Regions from separate parts of the Teredinibacter franksiae genome, predicted to be linked through region 3. Evidence: predicted binding sites of a transcription regulator. Region 3 holds the regulator's gene; each other region holds the start of a gene.
The links. The regulator LexA, encoded in region 3, represses DNA repair genes until DNA is damaged. The targets are predictions, from matches to a motif close to ACTGTNTNTANANACAGT.
Positions count from the first base shown of each region.

Region 1: H5336_RS22220 (DNA topoisomerase III) is a predicted target of LexA. The motif match lies at 2,029-2,046, and genes of this name have one in related genera.
Region 2: dinB (DNA polymerase IV) is a predicted target of LexA. The motif match lies at 4,930-4,947, and genes of this name have one in related genera.

Region 1 covers NZ_JACJUV010000008.1:597,442-605,122, reverse strand. Annotated here, with positions in the region: gene H5336_RS22220 (DNA topoisomerase III) at 4-1,980, opposite strand; gene H5336_RS22215 (phospholipase D family protein) at 2,669-4,201, shown strand; partial or broken gene H5336_RS23960 (DUF4156 domain-containing protein) at 4,516-4,683, shown strand; gene H5336_RS22205 (rhamnogalacturonan acetylesterase) at 4,937-6,448, shown strand; gene H5336_RS22200 (RecQ family ATP-dependent DNA helicase) at 6,475-7,681, opposite strand, start outside.
Region 2 covers NZ_JACJUV010000001.1:1,506,977-1,514,657, forward strand. Annotated here, with positions in the region: gene H5336_RS23595 (alpha/beta hydrolase family protein) at 1-954, opposite strand, end outside; gene rhuM (RhuM family protein) at 1,247-1,534, opposite strand; gene H5336_RS06055 (DUF6933 domain-containing protein) at 1,643-2,335, opposite strand; gene H5336_RS06060 (ExbD/TolR family protein) at 3,192-3,608, opposite strand; gene dinB (DNA polymerase IV) at 3,775-4,851, opposite strand; gene H5336_RS06070 (hypothetical protein) at 5,975-6,817, shown strand; gene H5336_RS06075 (hypothetical protein) at 7,046-7,681, opposite strand, start outside.
Region 3 covers NZ_JACJUV010000001.1:262,689-270,369, forward strand. Annotated here, with positions in the region: gene nagZ (beta-N-acetylhexosaminidase) at 1-873, opposite strand, end outside; gene H5336_RS01035 (TetR/AcrR family transcriptional regulator) at 875-1,519, opposite strand; gene H5336_RS01040 (DUF6763 family protein) at 1,827-2,147, shown strand; gene H5336_RS01045 (hypothetical protein) at 2,260-2,646, opposite strand; gene H5336_RS01050 (dihydrouridine synthase) at 2,653-2,928, opposite strand; gene lexA (transcriptional repressor LexA) at 3,128-3,730, shown strand; gene H5336_RS01060 (SulA-like leucine-rich domain-containing protein) at 3,744-4,181, shown strand; gene H5336_RS01065 (hypothetical protein) at 4,280-4,537, opposite strand; gene H5336_RS01070 (DUF6586 family protein) at 4,619-5,125, opposite strand; gene topA (type I DNA topoisomerase) at 5,138-7,681, opposite strand, start outside.

The DNA of each region.
Region 1 (7,681 bases), on a different contig from region 3:
CTACTAGCCCATAGCGCTTGATTTTTTTGAAGAGCGCTTTGTGGGCTTGCTGGGTTTTTTCTTCTTGAAACGTTTTGCGCTAACGTTTGCTTTTATGCCCTTAAGCGCGGTAGGCAGCACATTCTGACTTTGATTGATAAGTTCTCGTAAGCTTTTCTCTAAAGGCTCCATAAAGGCAGCGTAATTGGCCTGCTTTTGACTGATAGCATTCAGCGAAGCCTCCCACTGCGCGGTCATGTTAGGCAGTGTGGCACTGTGTGGTAGGCTGGCAATTAAACCTCTGGCTGCTTCGGTTGAACGAATTTGCTTGCCCTGACGAACGAGGAAACTACGCTTAAACAGTAAGTCTAATATTCCCGCGCGCGTGGCTTCTGTGCCAAGCCCGTCGGTTTCTTTTAGTATTTTACGAATACTCTCATCACTTACATAACGGGCAATACCGGTCATTGCGGCGAGTAAGCTCGCATCAGTAAAATGTTTTGGTGGTTGAGTATTTTTTTCCAGCAGCTCCCCCTCTAAGCAGTGCAGTGAATCGCCCTTTTTGAGTGTGGGAAGGTCAATTGCGCTAAATTCTTCTTCGTTAGTGTCTGTATTGTTGCTCGCGGTAGCATTAGGTTTGCGTTCAAACAGTACTTTCCAGCCGGGCTTATGGGTAACGCGTGCTTTGGCGACAAATAAGCCGCCAGCAATAAGTACTTCAATGGTGGTATCCCTGTATTCCCATTTCGGATAAAACTGCGCGAGGTATTGGCGAGCGACTAATTCGTAAATATTAATTTCCAGCTTTGTTAAACGGGAAAAATCCGATTTTTTAAGGGTGGGGATAATCGCGTGGTGGGCATCCACTTTACTGCTGTTCCAGGCCCTCGATTTAAGGCGGGGATTCGCTGCCTGCGCAGCTTCGGTTAACGACGTACTATTCGCGGAAATAGTGGCCAGTACTTGGCTTGCCTGTGCGTAGTGCTCTACGGGTAAATACCGGCTATCGGAACGCGGGTAAGTAATGAGTTGATGGCGCTCATAAAGCGCCTGACAAATATCCAGGGTTTGCTTAGGGCTGTAACCGAAGCGTTTTGCCGCATCAATTTGTAGCGAAGAAAGATTGTAGGGCAACCCAGCCGCAGAACTCTTTTTTACTTCGGTTACAGCGTTAACACTTGCTGGAGTATCGGTAATTCGGGTAATAACGTTGTTGGCTAAGGCTTTATTTAATACCCTGCCTTCGGCGTCCATATACGGTTGGCAAGCATCGCTGGGTTGCCAGCGCGCACTAAACTGTTCGCCGGTGGGGGTGCGTAAATGTGCCAGTACTTGATAAAAAGGCTTGGACACAAACGCTTCTATTTCTTGGTCTCGTCGTACCACTAAGCCTAATATAGGTGTTTGTACACGGCCTACGGACAGCAAACCTTGGTAGCCTACCTTTTGCCCCTGCAAGGTGTAGGCTCTGGTCATATTAATGCCGTATAACCAGTCGGCTCTGGAGCGAGCCAGCGCCGAAGTGGATAGTGCCGCAAACTCACTATTAGGGCGCAACTGACTTAATGCGCGGCTCACGGCAGCGGTATTCATATCACTGATAAGACAGCGTTGAACGGCCCCACGCTTGGTGCGGCTTACCCCCAAAAAGTCGATCACTTGGTCAACCAGTAGTTGGCCTTCTCTATCGGGGTCGCCAGCATGTATGAGCGTATCCGCTGTTTTTACCCATTTGCGCAATACACTCAATTGTTTTTGAGTGCTGGCTTTTGGCTGTAATTGCCACTGCGTAGGGACAATAGGTAAATGCTCCATTCGCCAGGGCTTAAAGGCACTGTTGTAGGCTTCTGGCTCGGCTTGCTCTAGTAAATGCCCAATACACCAACTGACCACATCGCCATTGCTTACACGGATAAACCCCTCTCCGCGCTGATGCGGTTTGGGTAGCGCCTCGGCAATAGCGCGACCAAGACTGGGTTTTTCGGCGATATAAAGTTTCATAGCGGTAGGTTACTGTTTTTATATGGCTGTTCGGATGCTAGTCACAAAGCTGTTGTTATATACAGCATAACAGTAAGGCGCAAAAGAGCCAAATTGGAAGCCAAGGCCTTGCATGAAGCGTTTTATAGTTTAAGGGCATCTCTAAGAATTGATTTTAGCCTCGGCTTAGTCTGGCAAGCCTTAGTTTAGGGCGGGCTGCATAACGGAAGGCTGGTTGCCTTTCCAAGCAGGCCAACGCTGTAACAGGGTTTGTTAGGCCGGGTCGTTTGGGCTTTTTGGACGATTTATGCACGGTGTTAAAATTTTTCGCGAGGCCGCTAGCATGCCTGTAAATTTTTCCTTGCGCACAAACCGAACACAAAACAAGAGGCTAAAAGCCATTAGTAGGGCTGCCTTTTGGGCCGAGTAGGCTAGGTATGGATACGCTAAAGGCGCGCGCTATGATATCCGTATTGGGGGCGATCAGTTTTCTACTGTCGTGGCAATTGGTTGTTGGCTCATCTATGATGCCAAAACGGTGCTGATGTGTTTGGAAAGGTACTGCGCAGGGCGAGTTGCGCTAAGGCTTGGTAGGCAGCGCAGCACTAAAATGAGTTAACAGAGGTGGCCTAAAATACTTGGGTGTGTGTGTTTCTCCTCTGTTAAAACACATAAAATAATTTTGCCGGAACCCATTGGGAAAGCGTGTATGGCTAAGTTTTTTTTGCGATGCAGGTCATTATGCCTAGCGCTTGGTTTGTTTTTGCTCTCAGCGTGCGCCGAAGCCAATTTTGAAGGTGGAAAAGCTCAAGCTCAAGTATTAGGCGGGAGTGGCTCATCAAGCTTAAGGGTTTATACGCAGGCGTGGGGAAAAGAGCACGGGTACCGTAAATCGGCATTTTATCCACTTAGGGAGGGATTGGATGCGTTGGGTGCAAGATTGCGTTTGCTCGATGCGGCTGAGCAGAGCATAGATGTCCAATATTTTTTGATGAAGGACGATGTCGTTGGGCATTTATTTTCATCCAAACTATTGGCTGCAGCCGATAGGGGGGTGAGGGTACGCTTTTTACTGGATGATATTTTTACCACAATAACCGATGTGGATTTATATGTGCTTGATCAGCACAGAAACATTGAGGTTAGGCTATTTAACCCGATAGCCAGAAGGGGATTTAGACATTTAAACTATATTAGCGATTTTAGCCGAGCTAATCGGCGTATGCATAATAAGTCATTTACCGTTGATGGTTGTTTTACCATCGTTGGTGGAAGAAATATAGGTTCGGAATATTTTAGTCTTAAAGAAAATTCTGAATTTTTTGATTTAGACGTATTGGCGATGGGAGCCGTTGTAAAAGATGTGGCCGACAGCTTTGATGAATTTTGGGGTCATAGTAAAGCTGTGCCTATCGAGGATTTAGCCGATAAACCGAGTGAAGCGCATCTCGATAGCGCGAAAGCCGGAATTGAGCAGGTTATGCAGAGTGAGGGTATCGATATTTATCGACGCGCGATTGATTCTCGCCTACTTGATGATCTTATTGAAAAGCGAATAGACAGTTTTGTCGCAGACGCTTATGTCATATCCGAAAGCCCTAAAAAGCTGGAGCTTTCCGTGGGCGATAGCTCAATGCGCCTGAGCCGGGAGATCGGTGATATTCTGTTGAATGCAAAGGCGGAAGTGGTCATCTTCAATCCTTATTTTATACCCACCAAAAAGGGTATGCCGTTTTGGCAGCAGGTTATTGATAATGGTGTGCAGGTGTCATTGATTACCAATTCACTCGCATCGACCAATCATGTGCCTGTCCATTCTGCCTATGAAAAATACCGTAAAGACCTACTGAAAATGGGCTTTAGCTTATTTGAAGCTCGGCCCGATGCAATGCAAATTATTAAGGGCGTTGACCAGGTGTCTACGCTGCACACTAAGCTAATTGTTGTCGATAGGCGTTATGCGTTTATAGGTTCCCTTAATATGGACCCTCGCTCGGTCATTATTAATACGGAGATGGGGATATTAATCGATTCAAAAGAGCTGGCAGAGAAGTTGCTGGCTAACCGCGATGCTGTTTTCGAAAAAATTGTCTACCAGTTACATCTTAGTCAAGACAATGAAATTGAATGGCATGGCCGTGATTTCTCCAAGACGGTAATTCACCAAAAAGAACCGCAAACAACTTGGTGGCGTCGTTTTACCGTTAATGTGTATAAATTGCTCCCTGAGGGCCAGCTGTAATAAAGGGGGTGGTCTGGTAGGGCTTGTTGCAGTGTTGGGCTGCTTAAAAGGGCAGTCGGGCTTCCTTTGCGCAGGCCGACTTGAACTTCGTTTGCCTGGTAGAGTGGAGACTAAAGTCAATTAATCGAGGCATACAGAAGGTAAGTATGATGCACAAAAATAGTATATTTTGTGTTAAGGCAAGAAAAGTGTGCATGGCACTCGCTATATGCCCTTATTTGCTATTGCCTTTCTGTAGCTTGGTTACAATTAGTGACGTTAATCAGCAGGCTGAGGACGTTCGATTATACGAGGCCTAGGAGCAAGTTGAAAACTGTCAGTTTATGGGTGAGGTGATTGGCACAGAAGGTCACTGGTATAACTACCTGTTTATGTCTAATAAAAATATTACGCAAGGTGCTCTTAACGACATTAAAAATCAGGCACAAAAGTTGGGGGCCAAAGCTGTCCATATTCATAGTAATATGTTTTTTACTAATTAGGTTACATTGCTGGGGGAGGCCTATAAATGCTAGGCCATTCGTAGCTTTGTATAGCGTTAGGGTAATCTCAATCGTACAGTTTGATTGAAGAAGTTGAATGTAGCCGTGCATATAATTCTACTGCGGCCTCTTTTAAAGTAGATGTCTGTGGCGTTTAGCTCGTATCTGACAGGAGTTAGGGGTTAGGGGTTAGGGGTTAGGGGTTAGCGGTTAGCGGTTAGGTAGCCACGGTCAATGTAAAACGGGAGTGTAGATGAAAATACAATTGCTTATTCGTTATCTCGTGCTGGGTATGATGTTACTGGCGAATGCAGGGCAGGGCAGTACCCTTTTTGTTGCCGGAGACTCTACCGCCGCAGGTTATGATAAACCCGACCAGCAGGGTTGGGCAGCGCTGCTGCAAGACTATATCGACCCAGCTGTTGCCGTAGTGGACAATCGTGCAAGAGGCGGGCGGAGTACGCGCACGTTTATAAGCGAAGGTTTATGGCAAAGCTTAATTGATGATGTACGTCCAAACGATATTGTTCTTATTCAGTTTGGCCACAATGATGCCAGTGAAATCAATGATAATCGTCGTGCACGTGGCACCATCCATGGTATTGGTGAAGAGTGGGTTGATATAGTTAACGGGTTGACCAAAAAGGAAGAGCGCGTATTCAGCTTTGGTCATTACTTACGCAGAATGATTGAGGATGTAAAGGCTAAGGGCGCAACGCCTGTTCTGCTGTCTCTTACGGCCCGCAATATTTGGCACTCCGGGCGTATCGAGAGGGGGTCGGGTAATTTTGGTGGGTGGGCGTATCAGATAGCCTGGGAAACCAACACGGCGTTCATAGATGTAACCAACGCCGTTGCAGATAAGCTTGAGTATCTCGGTCAGGAAGGCACGGCTGCGCTCTATATTAAGGATCATACGCACTTTAATCTTGAGGGGGCACGTTTGCATGTTGAAAATGTAGTGGCGGCCTTAAAAGGTTTGAAACGTGTCGATATTTCTTCACATCTTTCCGATAAAGGTAGAGCCGTTGCCAAAGAGGATTGGGCATGGCTTCGGTTGCCCTTTCCCGTCGATAAAAACAAACCCACGGTATTTATGATTGGGGATTCAACCGTGCGCAATGGCGCCGGCGATGGTGCTAATGGCGAGTGGGGTTGGGGGGACTATTTGCCGGAAGCACTGGGAACGGATAAATTTAATTTCGTCAATAGAGCGATTGGGGGCTTCAGTAGTCGAACGTTTTATACGCAGGGGCCGTTTGAACGTACTCTAATGCTCGCACAGCCCGGTGATGTTTTACTCATACAGTTTGGCCACAACGATGCCGCTGCAATTAATGATGCGAAACGTGCGCGGGGAACAATAAACGGTGTAGGAGAGCAGCGAATAGACATTGTTAATCAACTAACCGGTGCAGCGGAAACCGTTCATACCTACGGTTGGTATTTAAGGCAAATGGTGGGGGCAGCAAGGGCAAAAGGCTTGCGGGTAATCGTGTGCTCACCGGTACCCCGAAAAATATGGGAGGGACGCTTTATTCAGCAGCAAGAGAATTCTTACCCCGTATGGGCTCAGCAGGTGGCAAGGCAGAGTGGTATTGAATTTATCGATTTAAATACCCAGGTTTCGGTTGAATACGCACAACTGGGCAAGAAAAAAGTGAATAAGCTGTTTGCCGACAAACACACTCATACCAGTAAAACCGGTGCGCAGCTTAATGCGAAAATCGTTGCTTCCGAATTGGCACCGATGCTCGGGTTGTAAATGGGTAGCAGGGCCGTTGGTAATGGCTAGATTTGTGTTTCACAGGCAGCCAGTACTTCAGCAAAAGCGCTCTGTGCCATTGCGCCGAAGTAGCGGTGTTTGCCTAGGCGGGCACGGCTAGCCCTTGGGCTGTTAATACCGCAAAGGAATCGCGCGAGCTGCCGTGGACTTTTTAGGGCATCGTTAGCTTCCTGGCGAAGGGTTTGAATAACGGAGTGGTCAACCGGTTGCTGATGTCGTTGAGGTAGGGTTGCCAGGTTGCCTAAACAGCCACTGCATTGGCCGCAGTCAGAAGCTAGCGTTTCACCGAAGTAGCCCACCAATGTTTGTTGCAGGCAGCCACGTGTTTGTGCCCAGTCACACACCTGTTGCAGGCGTTGAATATCACGTTGCTCTCGTTGTTTGAATTGCGTTTGAACACGTTCTACCAAGGCATTGGTGGAGGGGGGAAGTTTGCCAATCCGATACCCTTGCCGCACACCAGCGACTTTTATGTTCACTAGGTTTTGTTGTTCCAAATAGCCTAACGCATTCAAAATACGCTGCCGTTCTTCACCCAGTTGCTGCGCAGCCTCAATAGGCCGCAGGGTTAACCATATGCGGCCCGTTTTACCGGTAGCAAACAATCGTTGCAGAAATTCTGCGCGGGCGGTGTCGAATTGGGCAAGCGCGGTTTCCATGCTCTGGTTAAAGGCTACTTTGTATTCTGTGTAAAAGGGTGCAGTGGCGCTGATCACGCCTTCCAATTCTAAGTAGGTGAGCAGGGTGTTTATCACCAGTGGGCGCACATCAAACTGGTAGGCTAGTTCTTGCACGGCAATATCGAACTGAGGTGGTTGTTCTAGTAGCCAATGAATAAGCTGGTGTAACGCAAGGTCGTCGGGTGTGTCGCCAAAGGTAAAGTTCTCTAATACCGTTAGGTCGTCTGTATTTGCTAAAAGTTCACAGTGGGCGGGCCCACCGTCACGCCCCGCGCGACCAATTTCTTGCATGTAGTTTTCTAAGGATTTTGGTAAGTTGTAGTGGTATATAGCGCGGATATCAGCTTTGTCTATACCCATACCAAAGGCAATAGTGGCCACTACAACATCGATGTTACCGGCCATAAAATCTTCTTGAACCTGATGGCGTGGTTCATCTTTTAAACCTGCATGATAAGGCGCCGATTTATAGCCGTGTTGCACTAAATACTTGGCTACGGTTTCGGCGGTTTTTTGCAAGGTAACGTACACA
Region 2 (7,681 bases), 1.2 Mb from region 3:
CTCATCCTTAGACATATCAATAGTGTACACTGCAGTGCGATTCTCGTGGAGACCGCTGACATACATAATCGGCTTCCCCGGGTCAAACCCAAGAGGGTAGATAAATTTCGGATGAGAGTCGACTGTTTCATACCCCACCATAGAGTAGCTCCACACCAGTGATTGCGCTGGATTATTGTAGTCACGATAGTAGATGCGCCGTAAATCCCTGTCATAGTTGACAGCTGCAAAATATCGTCCGGTAACATCACTGACTAAATCGGTTCTGAATCCTGGGTAGGAAATGACTTTCTCGTAAGATACGCCAAATTTCTTTTTGGTCTTCCCTAAACGTTTGCTGTCAATGTTATATTTATAAACCGACGGATCTCCTACTCTGGAAAATAAAATATGATCAGGGTCTGTGTCCAGCCAATTAACTATTTGGCGTACCGGGTAGAGTGCGTGCTCAGGCGGGATCATTCGTTCAACCATTTCTCCAGCATAATGCCCGATATAAAGTTGTTTAGAATACGTGTTATATTTTTTGTTTCGGGAAGCAACACGAGTACCTTGGATAAAATGCTCATCGTCAATCCACTTGCTCCAGGTTAAATACCAACTATCATCCGTATCTTTTAGAATGACATTGAATTTTTTTTTGTCAATCTCATAACTGACTAGGCTGGAGATATCATTCTCCCCTCGATTTGCCAACAGTTTTGTTCCCTCTGGTGAAATTCTGACGTTTGACCACGCAGGCTCTCGGACAAAATTTTCAATAGGCGTTTTTCCATCAACGGACGAATAACAATCCAAGGGGATAAAAAAGCTAAGCAGGATGATATCAACTAGCATCTTCATATAAATTTCATACTTTTTAGTCATGTGGATTAAAGTTCTATAGTTGAATTGAAAATAAAATTTGACAACACCTAAAATAAAATTGAAAATTTCGCAGTAGATTTCAACCACAATTTTTCACAAGAAAACGCTAATAGCCTTGGCCAATATGGATTCCAAGGAAGGGGTTCTGTAGATAGATTAAAAGCACTAAAACCTCCTCATATCTTATCAGCCAATAAATTTTTGGGTAACCTTTTTTTGAGGGGACAGGCCATACATTTGACGTTCAACCCCAACCTTATAATCAACCGATTACTGGTTTCCCGACGCCGTAACTGCCTGCCCTGATCTAATGACACAGAACACATTGATAACACTAATATAGTGGACAGCCACGTTAAAGAAGCCACTAGGCACCCTTTTATAGCTGTGTGGGCCACTGGCGGAATAGAGTACCCCGATTTGACCGCACTCGGTAACCCACCGCCAAAACGCTATCTAAATTGTATTGGTTCAGCAGCCGTTCCCGGTCCCACGCACCTTCTAGGGCAACTGTCCGACTCTTTACACGGAATAGCCGGATAGCGGCTCCTGGCTCCAGCTCACCGTCACTATAGATATTATTAATGTGCTCTCTAATGGTCTTAGGCGGCTTTTCGTACAACCCAGCCAAATGTTGTTGCGTAAGCCATAGGCTTTCATCAACCATTTTAATTGCAGCTGCATGTGACCATCGGGGCTGGTAAAAAAAGGCTATGGGCAATGTGCTCTTCATGCGACCAGCTCGCCGTTAGTAGGGGTTAACCATGGCTCTTTGTTAGTCATCGCTGGGCCTTGGGTTGGCTTGTTTAAATGCGGCGAAATCGACAATATTTGAGCCGGTGACCTTTGTGGCGTTTTTGCTTGGCGCAGGGTTTAGCGGCTTGGCTGTTGTTGCTATTTGAGGGGCTGTGGCGAGCTTATCTAGCAGTGTAAACATTTCTTCGTGGGGCATAATCCACGTGTTTTGGGCTTTCACTTTACAGGGGCGCTCGGCCATGCTGGCCGACACCGATGGTGGGTACAGGTTGGGTACAAGTAACTCTTCGCTATGGAGCACATGCTCAATATCAGCCTTCAACTGGTTAAGGGTACCCAGTACCGAGCGGTCGGTTGTAGTGTCGCAGTAAAGGTGGGTATTTATGGCGGCGGCTGCGGTGTCTAGCTGCGTTTGGTTGGCGTTTAGTTTAAGCAAGGCGTTCATAAATACATCTTCAAAGCGCCATTGTAGGCTGGCGAAATCGGGCTTGGTTAAACAGGGAATAAACACCGGAAAGCGTGTGGCATTGTGTACCAGCAATACGCAGTTGCGGCGCTGCAGGGTAATTAGGTTAGCGTGCCAGTCGCCTAACGGCGAGGCTTGGTCGTTGCCCGCCACCGGCGCATTACTTTCGCTGGATGATGGCAGTAATCCGTTTTCCGCTAGCGGTAATTTGGCCCAGAGTTTTTTAGTGCAATGAATGGTAATCATAAGTGGTTTGTTCGTTGTACTGTTAAAAGCTGTTATTTTGTATAGCAGGGTTTTGTATAGCAAGGTTTAGTGCAATAGGGCCCTAGTAAGGGCTTTAGCCAGAGCCTTTTTGCATACGGTTTTACTTGCTTCTTTATGTACTGCGTTACTTCCCATTAACGCTCGTTATCCGCTTTATGTTGCGGCCCCATTCGGGTTTGAGCGATGAACATGTGTTTTTTTCACTGCTCTTTTTATGGAATAGATTAAGCCTAAACCTCTGCCGTTAAGCTGTTTAACATTACCTTGCTCTGTTCAACTCGCGTTGCTTGCCCTACTCCCAGAGCTTTTGAGAAGGTACGAGCACGGTTAACGCTGTTAAGCCTGTGATTTTGGTGTTTTTATTCTAATTCTTTTCGGCCGCCCCAACGCGCGTGCAATAGCGCGAAGCCCCCGCCAATGACGCATAAGCGCGCTGTTCAGCGCCGTATTATGCCAACAGCCGGGCTTGCCAAATAGCCTTTTCGCCGTGTTTTTGGCTAATGTGTCTATCTAGCCACCCTCTATGTGAATGTCCAGCCACCCTCGTGGGAAGATAACTAGGCGTACCAGCGTTGCGGTCGGAAGTTTTGGTTACGGCTCCAGAAAACGGGCGGAACCTAGGAGAATGGCCGAGGTAGCCACAAAGACTTATGGAGAAAGAACTACCTATGAAGCCTAAGCCTGCAACTAGATTGAATACTAGGCTCACCTAAATCATTGATTTTATTAGGGTACGGGTTAGCCGCTAGCGTTGTCGCTTTCACTAATAACCCCGTATCGGCAGACATAAAAAAAGCCGCTTAATGCGGCTTTTTTCGTATAACGAACCCTACATTTACTTCTTGCGTGGTATCAGGGATACGTTATAAACCTTGGCTTCTCGAGCCGCGTCAGCAATAGCGACGTAGCTAGAGGTTGAAGCATGTTCATGTGCCATAACCACTACACCGCCCTCTGGGCTTTCGGCGCTCTTCTGTGCAATCAATGACCGAACCGAACGAATATCGACGCGACGCTGATCGATGAAAATTTCATCGTTGGCGTTAATCTGCACCAGAATACTCTTACTTTCAGTTTCGGGTGGTGGCAGGTTATCGGTATTCTCTGGAACATTCACATCGAGAGACTTTTCTTTAATAAAGGAAGCCGTCACGATGAAGAAGATAAGCATGATAAACACCACGTCCAGCATTGGTGTCAAATCGATCTCAGCCTTGTCCTCGGCCGATTGTTTATGTTTTCTACGACTCACGTTAGATTCTCCAAAATCGAGTTAATATCGCTGCGAGCTTGGCTGCACGCGCTTGCTGCAACACAGCAATTGGCCGCCATCGGCGAAGAACGCATTCTACACGAACTTTTTGGCAACTGCCCCCCCTTTACAGATTAGGTTGATATAGGCCCAAATTTCGTTAATTTCAAATACGCTCGGTTAGGGGTAAGTGTAGCTGCTCTGGGCACGAATTGGGCTGTGCCAACCTAAAACCAACCCCTATCAGCCGTACACACCTCTTCTGGCGTAACCAGCTAATCTGCATTAAACGCTGAAAGTCGGAAAATGAAAAGAGGTCTGAGTTTCGCCCCAGGGAGGTTTCCACGGTTGTCTGTTCAAAATTATCGAATTTAAGCTTTACAAATTTCTTGCTGACGAAGTATCGACCCGCGATTTTGTCGTAACGCTGTTTAAGGCCATCGAGTAAATCAGGGAGGGATTTGGACAAATCACTGGCCGATTCCAAATCGGTTGGGAAGGTGCGCTCAATACTGATCGACTTTCTTTCTTGGCGCGGAGCGACTTCCGACTCATCAATACCTTTAGCCATACGAATGAATCGCTCAAACGAACCACCAAACTCACGCAACAGCCTATTAGTATCACAATTGCGAATATCTTGGCAGTTGTACAAACCGTACCTTGCCAGCTTGTCCGCCGTTACCTTGCCTACGCCGGGAAGACGCGAAAGCGATAAATTACCGACAAACGATTCAATATTTGCGGGTGAAACGGTAAATAGTCCATCGGGTTTATTCCAATCACTCGCGATTTTGGCAACAAATTTTACCGGTGCGATACCCGCAGAAACAGCTATACCCAGCTCCCGGGCAACCGTCTGGCGAATATCAGCGGCGATCAAGGTTGCACTACCTTTACATTGCTCACTGTTCGATACATCTATGTAGGCCTCATCAAGGGAAAGCGGTTCCATTTTTTCGCTATACCGAGAAAAGATATCGAGCATTTGGGCAGAGGCCTGCCGATACAATTCAAAATTAGGTTTTACAATGTGTAGGCTGGGGCAAAGCCTTTTTGCATAAGCAGAAGCCATTGCCGAGCGCACACCGTATTGCCGTGCCATATAATTACAGGTGGCAATAACTCCCCGCCCATTAGGATCTCCACCCACGGCAAGTGGAATATCCGCTAAATCGGGATTTTCCTTCATTTCTAGGGCCGCAAAAAAGCAATCGGCGTCAATATGAATGATTTTTTTCATTGTTTACGACTGTAGGGCAGCGATAAGAAGACTATACCGGCGATAAATATACCGTTTTAATAAGTTTACCACAGCGAAACTGTTTGCACATACAGTGGTATGTGCAGGGTGCTATCCCGCCTCCCCATATTTATGCGATAAAACTTTTTGGACTCTTTGCCGCTAAACCGTCGTGAATAGTGAAAAAATGATTTTTGCCCGATTTATTGAATTGAGTATCTATTCGCTGTAAGCAAATGCCTGCGGGCCCACCTATTAATGGATTTTAGCCTCTGCGCTACTTGGGAAGCCTTAATGTACGGTGTACGGCGGGCGGCGCAGCGAAAGGCTTATCGTCTTTCCAAATAGGCCAATGCTGCAATAAGGTTTGCTAAGCCGTGCCCTTTGGGGTTTTGTGTGCGGTTCATGCACGGCGGTAAAAATTTTCGCCAGGCCAACAGATTGTCTGTAAATTTTGTCTTGGGCACGAACCCCCACACAAAAACAGAGGCCATAAGCCATTAATTGCGGTGCCCTTACTTAAATATCGACTAAAACGGGTTTTCGATTGGTTTCGCACTCGCTTAGGCCATCGTTTTCTCGCTAAACCACTTATTACAACGATTTCGCCAACCCGTGTGCAAAAGCTCAGCGGGCTAACGCTTAAATCCATCGAGCGACGCCACATGAACACAAAAAACTTCACGGCATACCGCTCGTAAACATCTCGTTCACGGCCTTTAGCTTTATCAAAAAACGGTTTAATTTGTAAATACCAAAGCAAACTAAGCACATTGAAACAAAAAACGTCATTTACTCACTAAAATTAACGAAAATATCGGCCAGGAAGCAACAGAAAAACGTCTGATTATTTGTTTTTTACAAATTTTTTAGGAGCCTAAAACCACAAAAATATTCTCTTTTGGGGAGCCACAATTGCCGCTGCGTTGTTAACAGTTTTTTCCAAAAATTTTCGCCGTAAGTGCATTTTTTTTAGCTTCTTAGAAAAAATTGGGTTTTTTTTTAAAAAAACACTGGTAATTGTACGTAAATCGATGAAAAAACTTGAATTTTTCTTGTTATTTCGTAATGTAGTGCTACAACTTTCATTAGTACAACCAACAATAGGGTAAGGGTAATAATTATGGCCGCTAAAAAAGCAAAAGTGGTAGATCCTGTAGCCGCGCTCGAAAAGGAACTCGCTGCGCTTAAAGGCAAATTAGAAAAAGCACGCGCCGCTCAGCTCAAGTCTGCTGAAGCAACTGTTAAATCTGCCACAACCAAAGCCTCCGCCGCTGCGAAAAAAGCCTCTTCAGCTAAATCTAAAGTTGCTTCCATTCGCGCTAAAAAGAAATCTGCCGCACAATCCAAGCAACTTGCCGCAGCTCGTAAGGTAGCCAGTGCTGCCAACAACGTTGCCACCCAAGCAAAAGCTGAACTCAGCAGCGCCAAAGCTACTCTAGCGGCAGCTGCCAAAGCTGCTGCGCAGGCGAGCACTCTGGCAAAAGCAGTTGCCAAACAAGAAGCTTCTTACCTGAAGAAGGTTCAAGCAGCCGCGAAAGCCGCCGCCAAGAAAGAAGCCGCCGCCGCGAGCGTTGCTGCTCGCAAAGCCGCTATTCGTGAGAAAGCCGCTGCTAAAAAAGCCGCTGCCAAAGCTAAAATAGCAACCAAAAAAGCTGCTGCTAAGCTTAAAGCTGCTGCTAAAAAGGCTGCCGCCGCCGCTAAAGCTAAAGCAAAGAAGGCTGTAACCAAGGCGAAAGCGAAAAAAGCCGCACCTAAGAAGGCCGCCGCGAAAAAAGCCGCCCCTAAGAAGAAGGCTGCAGCCAAAAAACCGGCTGGTAAGCGAGGTCGTCCTGCGGCCAAAAAAGCGGCTCCGAAAAAAGCCGCTGGTAAGCGAGGTCGCCCTGCGGCCAAAAAAGCGGCTCCGAAAAAAGCCGCCGCTAAAAAAGCCGGTGTAAAGCGTCGTGGTCGTCCACCTAAGAAGTAAAGCTTCACGGACAACTAAAAACGGCGCCATTCGGCGCCGTTTTTTTATGTAGCAACAAAAGAACACCGCCAACAATTGATTTTTGCCTCTGCGCGGCCCGGCAAGCGTTGGTACAAGGTGGTTTGCGTAAAGGAAGTGGTTACCTGTCTAAGTAAATCAGCGCTGCAATAAGGCTGCCAAGGCCGTACACGCCTAAAGCCCCCAACACAGACTCTAAAAGCAGAAACACTAAGGCCGGGCTTTAAGCTTAACAGCGGGTTCTACACCTTCGGAAATTACGCAGTTAGCCCGATACTGTAGCTTACGCCCCGAAAGACTCCGCGCATCAAAATCCCAGTTAAACTCAGCTGCTTCTCCTTCATAAGCAATGGGTTCTACGTTATCGGGCGTTATCGGCTTCATTTGTATCATTAGTGCTGTTTTTTCTTTGTATTTTTCCAGGCAAAGGTGGCGAAACCGAACTTTCCTTTTTTCACTTTGTTCCGCTAGCCGCTGCTCCTCAGCCAGCCTAATTTGCTCCACTTCCTCTGCTGACAGTACTTCAATTACAACCGGCTTGGTGGTGAGGGTCTCTTTCGTTGTTCCGTCAACCATTTCATTGTATGAGCGACCATCAGCCTTACGACAACGAATGATAAAAATGGGCTTCCCCGGCTGACTCTGATCCAGATCCAAGCTACCCCGCAATATCTCTGTACACACATCCAATTTTTCGGCCGCCAGAGCCGATTCTTTTAAGTCTAGGTATAATTTGTGGTATTTAGTCGGAAGCCAAAGCCGAGATTCATCTAACGCGACTGCCGAACCCCCGATAAACCCAGAAAGCATGACCGCTCCACCGAATAGAATATTGCGACGTTGCAT
Region 3 (7,681 bases):
AACACCGTCGCGATTATTGCACACTAATATTGCATCACACCCTGCAGACAGCGCCGCCAGTGCACGTGAACCATAACCTCCAGCGCCGGTGGCACCTTCCATAGATAAATCATCACTAAAAACAACGCCTTTAAATTGGAGTTCTTGTCGCAGATATTGACGTATCCACCACGAAGAAAAACCAACCGGCTCGGCATCGATTGCAGGAAAAAGTATATGCGCAGGCATAAGTGCATCGAGTTCGGCTCCAAGCGCCTTAAAGGGTACAATATCGCGAGACTCCAAAGCCTTAAGTTCGCGTGAATCCACCGGCAGCTCCAGATGGCTATCCGCTCTAACACCACCATGACCGGGAAAATGTTTTCCCGTATTTGCCATCCCGGCTTCTTTCATTCCAGCCATGAATGCCCTTGCAACCTGTACCACAACGTTTGGGCTAACGCCAAAACTGCGATCACCGATAATATCGCTAAGACTCTCATCCACGTCCAAAACAGGTGCAAAACTAATATCCAAACCACTCGCAATTAGCTCCGCTGCCATTAGCCACCCAGCTTCTCGGGCGCAGCGCAAACCTTCAACGGCATCAATCAAAAATCGATTACCTACCGACTGCATAGTTGGAATACGGGTAAAACCCTCGCGAAAGCGCTGAACTCGCCCCCCTTCATGATCCACAGCAATTATTAAATTGGCATTAATCGCTTTTATCGCAGATGTCAGCGCCTGTAATTGAATAACAGAAGAATAATTACGCGTAAACAATATAACGCCGCCAACCCAAGGGTTGGAAAGTAATTCCTTATCCGAATCATCGAGGAATGTCCCCGCAATATCGATTACAACGGGGCCAAGAGTAGTTTCAGTAAACATTTTAACCTTTGCTGCTGGGGGCCTTTAAAATGGCGGCTAGCGATGGGATCATTGAATTAAGAACATCTTCCAAACCACTGTCTTGGCCATAATCGCTATTCAAAATAGCCCTAAGTGACTCATAACTTGAAAGGGTGAATATAACCGCACCGAGCATGTAATTCAGCCGCCAGTAAAAATCAACAGGCGTCAAACCTGAAACAGACGCTTGTAATAATCCTGAACAGCGGGCGTAAGTTTCTCCAAAGTTTGCGACAAGATGCTTACGCAAATGCTCCTGTGATTGTGTATACGCCAAACTTAGCAGCCTCATAATACGTTGAACCCCAACGCCCGTTTCGGCTGGCGTTTTAAGCAATGCATTCGACACACAAATCAGAACCTGCTCAACAGTCGGAGTACCACCGGCGGTATCGGCCTCTAGCTTTGTAATTTCTGAATCCAACATTTTGCAAAAAGGCCCTAAAATGCTGGTAAATACCGCCTGAATAAGCTCTTTCTTCGAACCAAAATGATAATTGACTGCCGCCAGGTTGACTTCAGCCATCCCTGTAATGGTGCGTAGAGAGGTTTCTGCGAACCCTCGCTCTGCAAATAGAATACCTGCCGCATGAAGAATTTTTTCCCCAGTTTCGCCTTGAGCCATTGTTTGAATCCTCCGCTGAATCTTAGTAATGAGGGCTGGATCGCAGGCAATCTTGCCTGCTTCCAAAAAATCGGATGGGTTTGAATAGATTATTTTAGTATTTACGGCACGGTCTCTATAGCAGCAAATTTTATAAACACTAGGGCCCGCTTAACATTTCCCCAAAAAAAACGCCAAAAATCAATCTGTTACAACACTATCCTCATCATACCCCTAACCCTTTAAATTTTCACCCTAGTAAGACCCAACACCGTGCGAATCATGCGGGAAGGTGTTAGTTTTAAAGTAGCAATAACGGAGTTTACACATGGCCAAGATATTCCCAACCGTAGGCAACTGGTACCAAGACACCTCAAGCATGCAGGTTTTCGAAATTGTTGCCGTAGACGAACACAACAGCACAATTGAAGTACAGTATGCCGATGGCGATATTGACGAGTTTGAAATTGAATCCTGGGGGCAACTACACATAGTAACAGCTGCAGCACCGGAAGATGCGAATGCGGGTTATGGCGCGTCTTACTCAGACCCTTGGGAAGACAGCCCAAATCATATTAACAACAGCTACAGCAATCCTCTAGAGCTTATCGAACCGGAACCTTTCTCAGGTTTCGATGATTTTATGTAATTAACCGATATAGCTCAGCCAAGAAACCAAGCGCGCACCCCGCACATGGATACCGCTATGCAAAACATTAGCTCCAACCGCAATCATCGCCCCGTTGCGGTTCATCGGCCTGTTATTTCAGGCTAAAATCACCTTTACTTTTCAGCACCTTCTTTTTTCGAATCGTCGAAAATGGGTCCTCCTCAGCTGGCTTCGCCTCCTCCTTGTGCTCCTCCACAGAAGCCGAGCCCTGTTGACCGTGCTTTTTTTTGACCTGTAAAAAAGGGAAGTTAATCAAGTAGTAAATACCTGTGCCTAAAAACAGAACAGCCCACTTCACTAGAAATGCCCATGCCAGAGCACCCTCTTTTTCCACCGCCCGCGCGTAAACAAAATAATCGTCGTGCACCAGCGAAACGACAAAATAAAACACAAACAGAGAGAGCGTAGAAATAATTGCCCGCCGGTAACGCTTGAAAAAAACCGTGGCAACAAAGGATTTTGCGAGAAACCTAAACATAGGAATTTATGACCAAAAGGACAACCCCAAAGCGGCAAGAAGTACAATAATCGACCGATCTTTCAGTTCACTCTTCAACTTGTCCTCCTCCTCTTTAACAATAGTTTCTAATATTTCAGGGGCGTAATCGTCTGGTGTTTTCCCATGTAAGTATATGCGTGTTTTGGCGCGCGCTATCGCTTTTTCCCTGATACGAATATCAACCCTCTCTTTTAACCTAGCAAGCTTCCCTTTTACACCAAGGGTGATATTAGGAAACCTAGATTTTTTTAATTCAGACATTGCTTACTCCATACAAGGAGCTTAAGTTTAACAGACACATCCACAACACCACCAACCTGAGCCTTACCTTGGCTGGATTAGCGTTAAAAGGTTGCATGCTGGACAATACTGTATATAATCCCACATACTGTACATGCAAACAGACCCTACTACGTCACATCAACATCAATTTTGGTTCGCGCACCAAATTGGGGGAAAAATGATCAAACTTACCGCTAGGCAACAACAGATTCTAGAACTCATCAAAGAACACATTCAGGACACGGGTTACCCGCCTACAAGAGCTGAAATCGCAGAAATACTGGGCTTCAAGTCTGCAAACGCTGCTGAAGAACACCTAAAGGCACTTGCCCGCAAAGGCGCAATCGAAATGATCGCAGGTGCTTCTCGCGGAATACGCCTGCCCGACACACAGTCAGGCTTGCCGCTTATAGGTCGTGTAGCAGCCGGTAGCCCCATCCTCGCTGAAGAGCATATCGAAGACTATTGCGACATTCCCCACAGCTTTTTCACTCCACGTGCTGACTTCCTACTTACCGTTCACGGTATGAGCATGAAGGATGTCGGTATTCTCGATGGCGACCTGCTGGCGGTGCATAAAACAGATCAGGCTAGAAACGGTGATATTGTTATCGCCCGCATTGAAGACGAGGTAACCGTTAAACGCTTTAAGCGTGAACGCAATCGCGCAACAGTAGAACTTTGGCCCGAAAACCCCGACTTTAACGTTATCGAAGTTGATCTTCGCGATGAAAACTTCTCGATTGAAGGTTTAAGTGTCGGCGTAATTCGCCGTAGCTAAAAGGTAGGACATTATGGCAAATCCAGTAGCGAAAAACGCCCACCCGGTTAGCCCGGCAACGCAACCGCAGCCACCAGAAAAAAAGTCCTCTGGCCTGACTGAAATTGTGCTCCCTGTTAGCGGAAGCGATTTTATCGGTAATTTTGAAATGGTTTTGCCGATGCTTGCACACTTGAGCCATCAAACACAAAATCGATGGCTCACTTGGATTACCACAACTGAAATCAGCAAAGCTGACCTTTCCACCTACGGATTCCAATTACAAAACGTGCAAGTCGTTCGCGTTAACCAGAAAGACGTGAGTTGGGTGCTATGGGAAGCTTTATCCAATGGCACCAGCTCTACCGTGGTGGCCAACGTTGAACACCTATCTAAATTGGATTTTGATAATTTCGATTCGGCTTGTCGCCAGGGAAATTGCCGAGGCTTGATATTTCGATCGCGTCATTAAATCTCAGAATCACTCAAAAAAGTGCAGCCATAACAGCGATTAGTATGCGAGATTTAATACGGGGCGGGGCTTGGCGGGGCTTAATAGCGGCTGTAATCTTAGTGAAGCGTATTATCTAAAGGGGTTTCTTGCTCTTGCCCATGACCCTCTTCAACTACCTCTTCCTGAATATCGCTTGCAGCTTCAAGGCCAGCTTCTATCATGGCTTTTGCCACATCAAATTTTGCTTCATTCAAAAAGTAAAGTGACTCTTCGGAAAACTTAATTAGCACCAAAGGCTCTGAGCCCTCGGCATCTGCACGCTGCAATGCGATATCGCCATTTTCCAATTCTACAATTTCATACAATGTCGACATGCGATCCACTAACTCTATCTGCCGGTTAATTCGTTTACTGGCACGCATTATACCACTAGAGCAAAGGCTTAAGTATCGCGTTTATTGCTCGATCGATAGATCTCTGTGGCGAGTCACAATTTGCTGAAAGGACTCAAGAATTTGGCCAAGTATGCGAACATCCACTGAATCCCAGCCTATTGGCCGTTGCTCGGCAGTGCTTGCAATGAGGCCGTTGCCACCAATTCTATCACCAGCCTGGGCAAGCCCAGATTCAGCCAAAGGCACTTCAGTGCAGGAATTGGCAAGGCTTAACAAATCGTTCAACCAGGAACCCGCATCACCTAAATACAACCTCAGTTCCTGCAGTCGAAAATCGACCGTTGTATCGAGAGCCGCCAGCCGTTGAGCGAAACCACCTCCTGAGCCTGAAGACCGTGGAGTAATCTCTGAAAGGTAGCAATCCAGCGCACATGACAACTGGAGGACGGCCGCCTGCATGCAGCTCTGCCGACTGAGGGCGCTAGGCCCCTGCTCGGCGACATCTAACTGCCAGCGGGAAAATACCAGCTGCCTGTCCACACTCCTTCGATAATCTTCTGCAGACATCAAGCAGCCACTTTATTTTTTGGCTTTCTTAACGGCTGCTTTGCGCTTTGGCGCGACCTTCTTCTTCGCCGCTGCTTTTGCCGTTACAACCCACTTACCGTTTTCATAAAACGCTTTCCAGCCCGACGCTTTGCCATCAACTTCAGATTGAACATACTGCTCTTTAGTTTTACGACTATAGCGTACGAGAGTGTCGACACCATTGTCGTCTTGCGCTGGGGCAGAAAAGAGAAAATCGTATTTAGGGTCGATCTCTTCTTTATGAGGGAGCAACTCCTTAACAAACGGCGCCCGCGTTTCCCGATTCTTAGGGAATTGGCTTGCTGCCAGAAATAATCCACTAGCGCCATCGCGGAGCACGTAATGATCGTCGACTTTCTCGCAAATCAGCTCGGGCATATCCACCGGGTCCATTTTAGGGGGGGCAGCCTCACCACTTCTCAATAATTTACGCGTATTTTTACATTCGTCGCTGGTACAACCAAAATATTTACCAAAACGACCAGACTTGAGCTGCATATCGCTAGCACACTTATCACACTCAATTACCGGGCCATCGTACCCGCGAATTTTGAACGTCCCCAGCTCAACATCATAACCATCACAATCTGGATTACGACCACAGATATGCAATTTTCGCGTTTCATCCAGTAGATAGCTGTCCATCGCGGTATTACAGGTTTTACAACGGTGCTTCTGCCGCAGCTGGCGAGATTCGGCTTCTTCGTCGTCGTCGACGTTAACGGCTTCATCACCCGAAACAAGGTTCATTGTATTTTTACAGCGCTCTTTCGGTGGCAACGCATAACCGGAACAACCCAAGAATACACCCGTACTACCGGTACGAATTTGCATTTTACGACCGCAATTTGAGCAGTCGATATCGGTTTCAACAGGCTCATTTCGGCGCATACCATCTTCGCCATTTTGAGCCTGCTCAAGCTTAACCGTAAAATCGCTGTAGAACTCATTAAGTAACTCCAGCCAGTCTTTTCGCCCGTCGGCCACACCGTCGAGAGACTGCTCCATATTCGCGGTAAAGCTGTAGTCCATCAGGTCGCTAAAGCTTTCTACTAGTCGCTCGGTAACAATGTCGCCCATTTTATTGGCGTAAAATCGACGATTTTCCACATGCACATAGCCACGATCCTGGATCGTGGAAATAATGGCCGCATAGGTCGAGGGGCGCCCTATTCCGCGCTTTTCCAACTCTTTAACCAAGCTAGCTTCGGTATATCGCGCGGAAGGTTTGGTGAAATGTTGAGTAGGAAGCAACTGGTGAAGGTTGAGCGTTTCACCCACTTTCACATCGGGAAGTATTGCATCCTCCTCTTTTTTGACGGTTGGCGGTATGACTCTCATGAAGCCATCAAAGCGAATAACGCGTCCACGCGCGCGCAACTCGTAATCACCCGACGTTACTACCAGCGAACTGGAGGTGAATTCAGCGGGTGTCATCTGGCAGGCAACAAATTGATTCCAGATTAGCGTGTAAAGGCGTTCAGCATCCCGCTCCATACCTTTTAACTGAACAGGTCGTAACGTGACATCAGACGGCCGGATAGCTTCGTGAGCTTCGTGAGCTTCCTGAGCGCCATCCTTACTGGAGTAAACGTTGGGGCTCTCCGGCAGATACTTATCGCCATACTCCTGCTGCACGAAGTCTCTACAGGCCTCTACGGCGTCCTTACTTAGATTGGTGGAGTCTGTACGCATGTAGGTGATGTAGCCCGCCTCGTATAAACGCTGGGCCATCATCATGGTTTTTTTCACCCCATAGCCAAGACGGGTAGACGCCGCCTGCTGAAGGGTGGAGGTAATGAATGGCGCACTGGGCTTGGATTTAGTTGGCTTATCTTCACGCTCGGTTACCGAATAACCGGTTTCTCCAAGAGCCGCTGTTGCCGTCATTGCCTGTTGTTCGCTTACCGGCTTGAAGGCGCTCCCTTGAAATTTTCTGACCTCGTATTTGGCTCGTTCGCCCTTGGCTGTGTCTAGCTCAGCTTTAATCTCCCAGTATTCCTCTGGGATAAATGCACGAATTTCACCCTCACGCTCGCTCACCAATCGAACGGCTACAGACTGAACTCGCCCGGCGGAAAGCCCACGCGCAATTTTTTCCCACAGTAGCGGCGAGACCATATAGCCCACCACCCGGTCGAGAAAGCGGCGAGCTTGCTGTGCATTCACACGCGCAATATCGAGGCGCCCAGGCTCTTTGAAGGCCTCTTGAATAGCGGACTTAGTGATTTCGTTGAAGACTACACGACGGTATCGGTCCGAGTCGCCGCCAATGGCTTCACGCAGGTGCCAGGCAATGGCTTCTCCCTCACGATCCAAATCCGTCGCCAGATATATTTGATCTGCCTCTTCGGCCAATTTGCGTAACTCGGCAACAACTTTTTCTTTGCCAGGCAAAATTTCGTAATGCGCCTGCCATTCGTTATCTGGATCTACGCCCATGCGTTTGACCAGCTGCTCCCGCGACTTGTTCTTTTTGTGTATCGCTTTTTCTTCCGGCGACATTTTTCGAGTGAGAGCCGCCTGCTTCGCTCT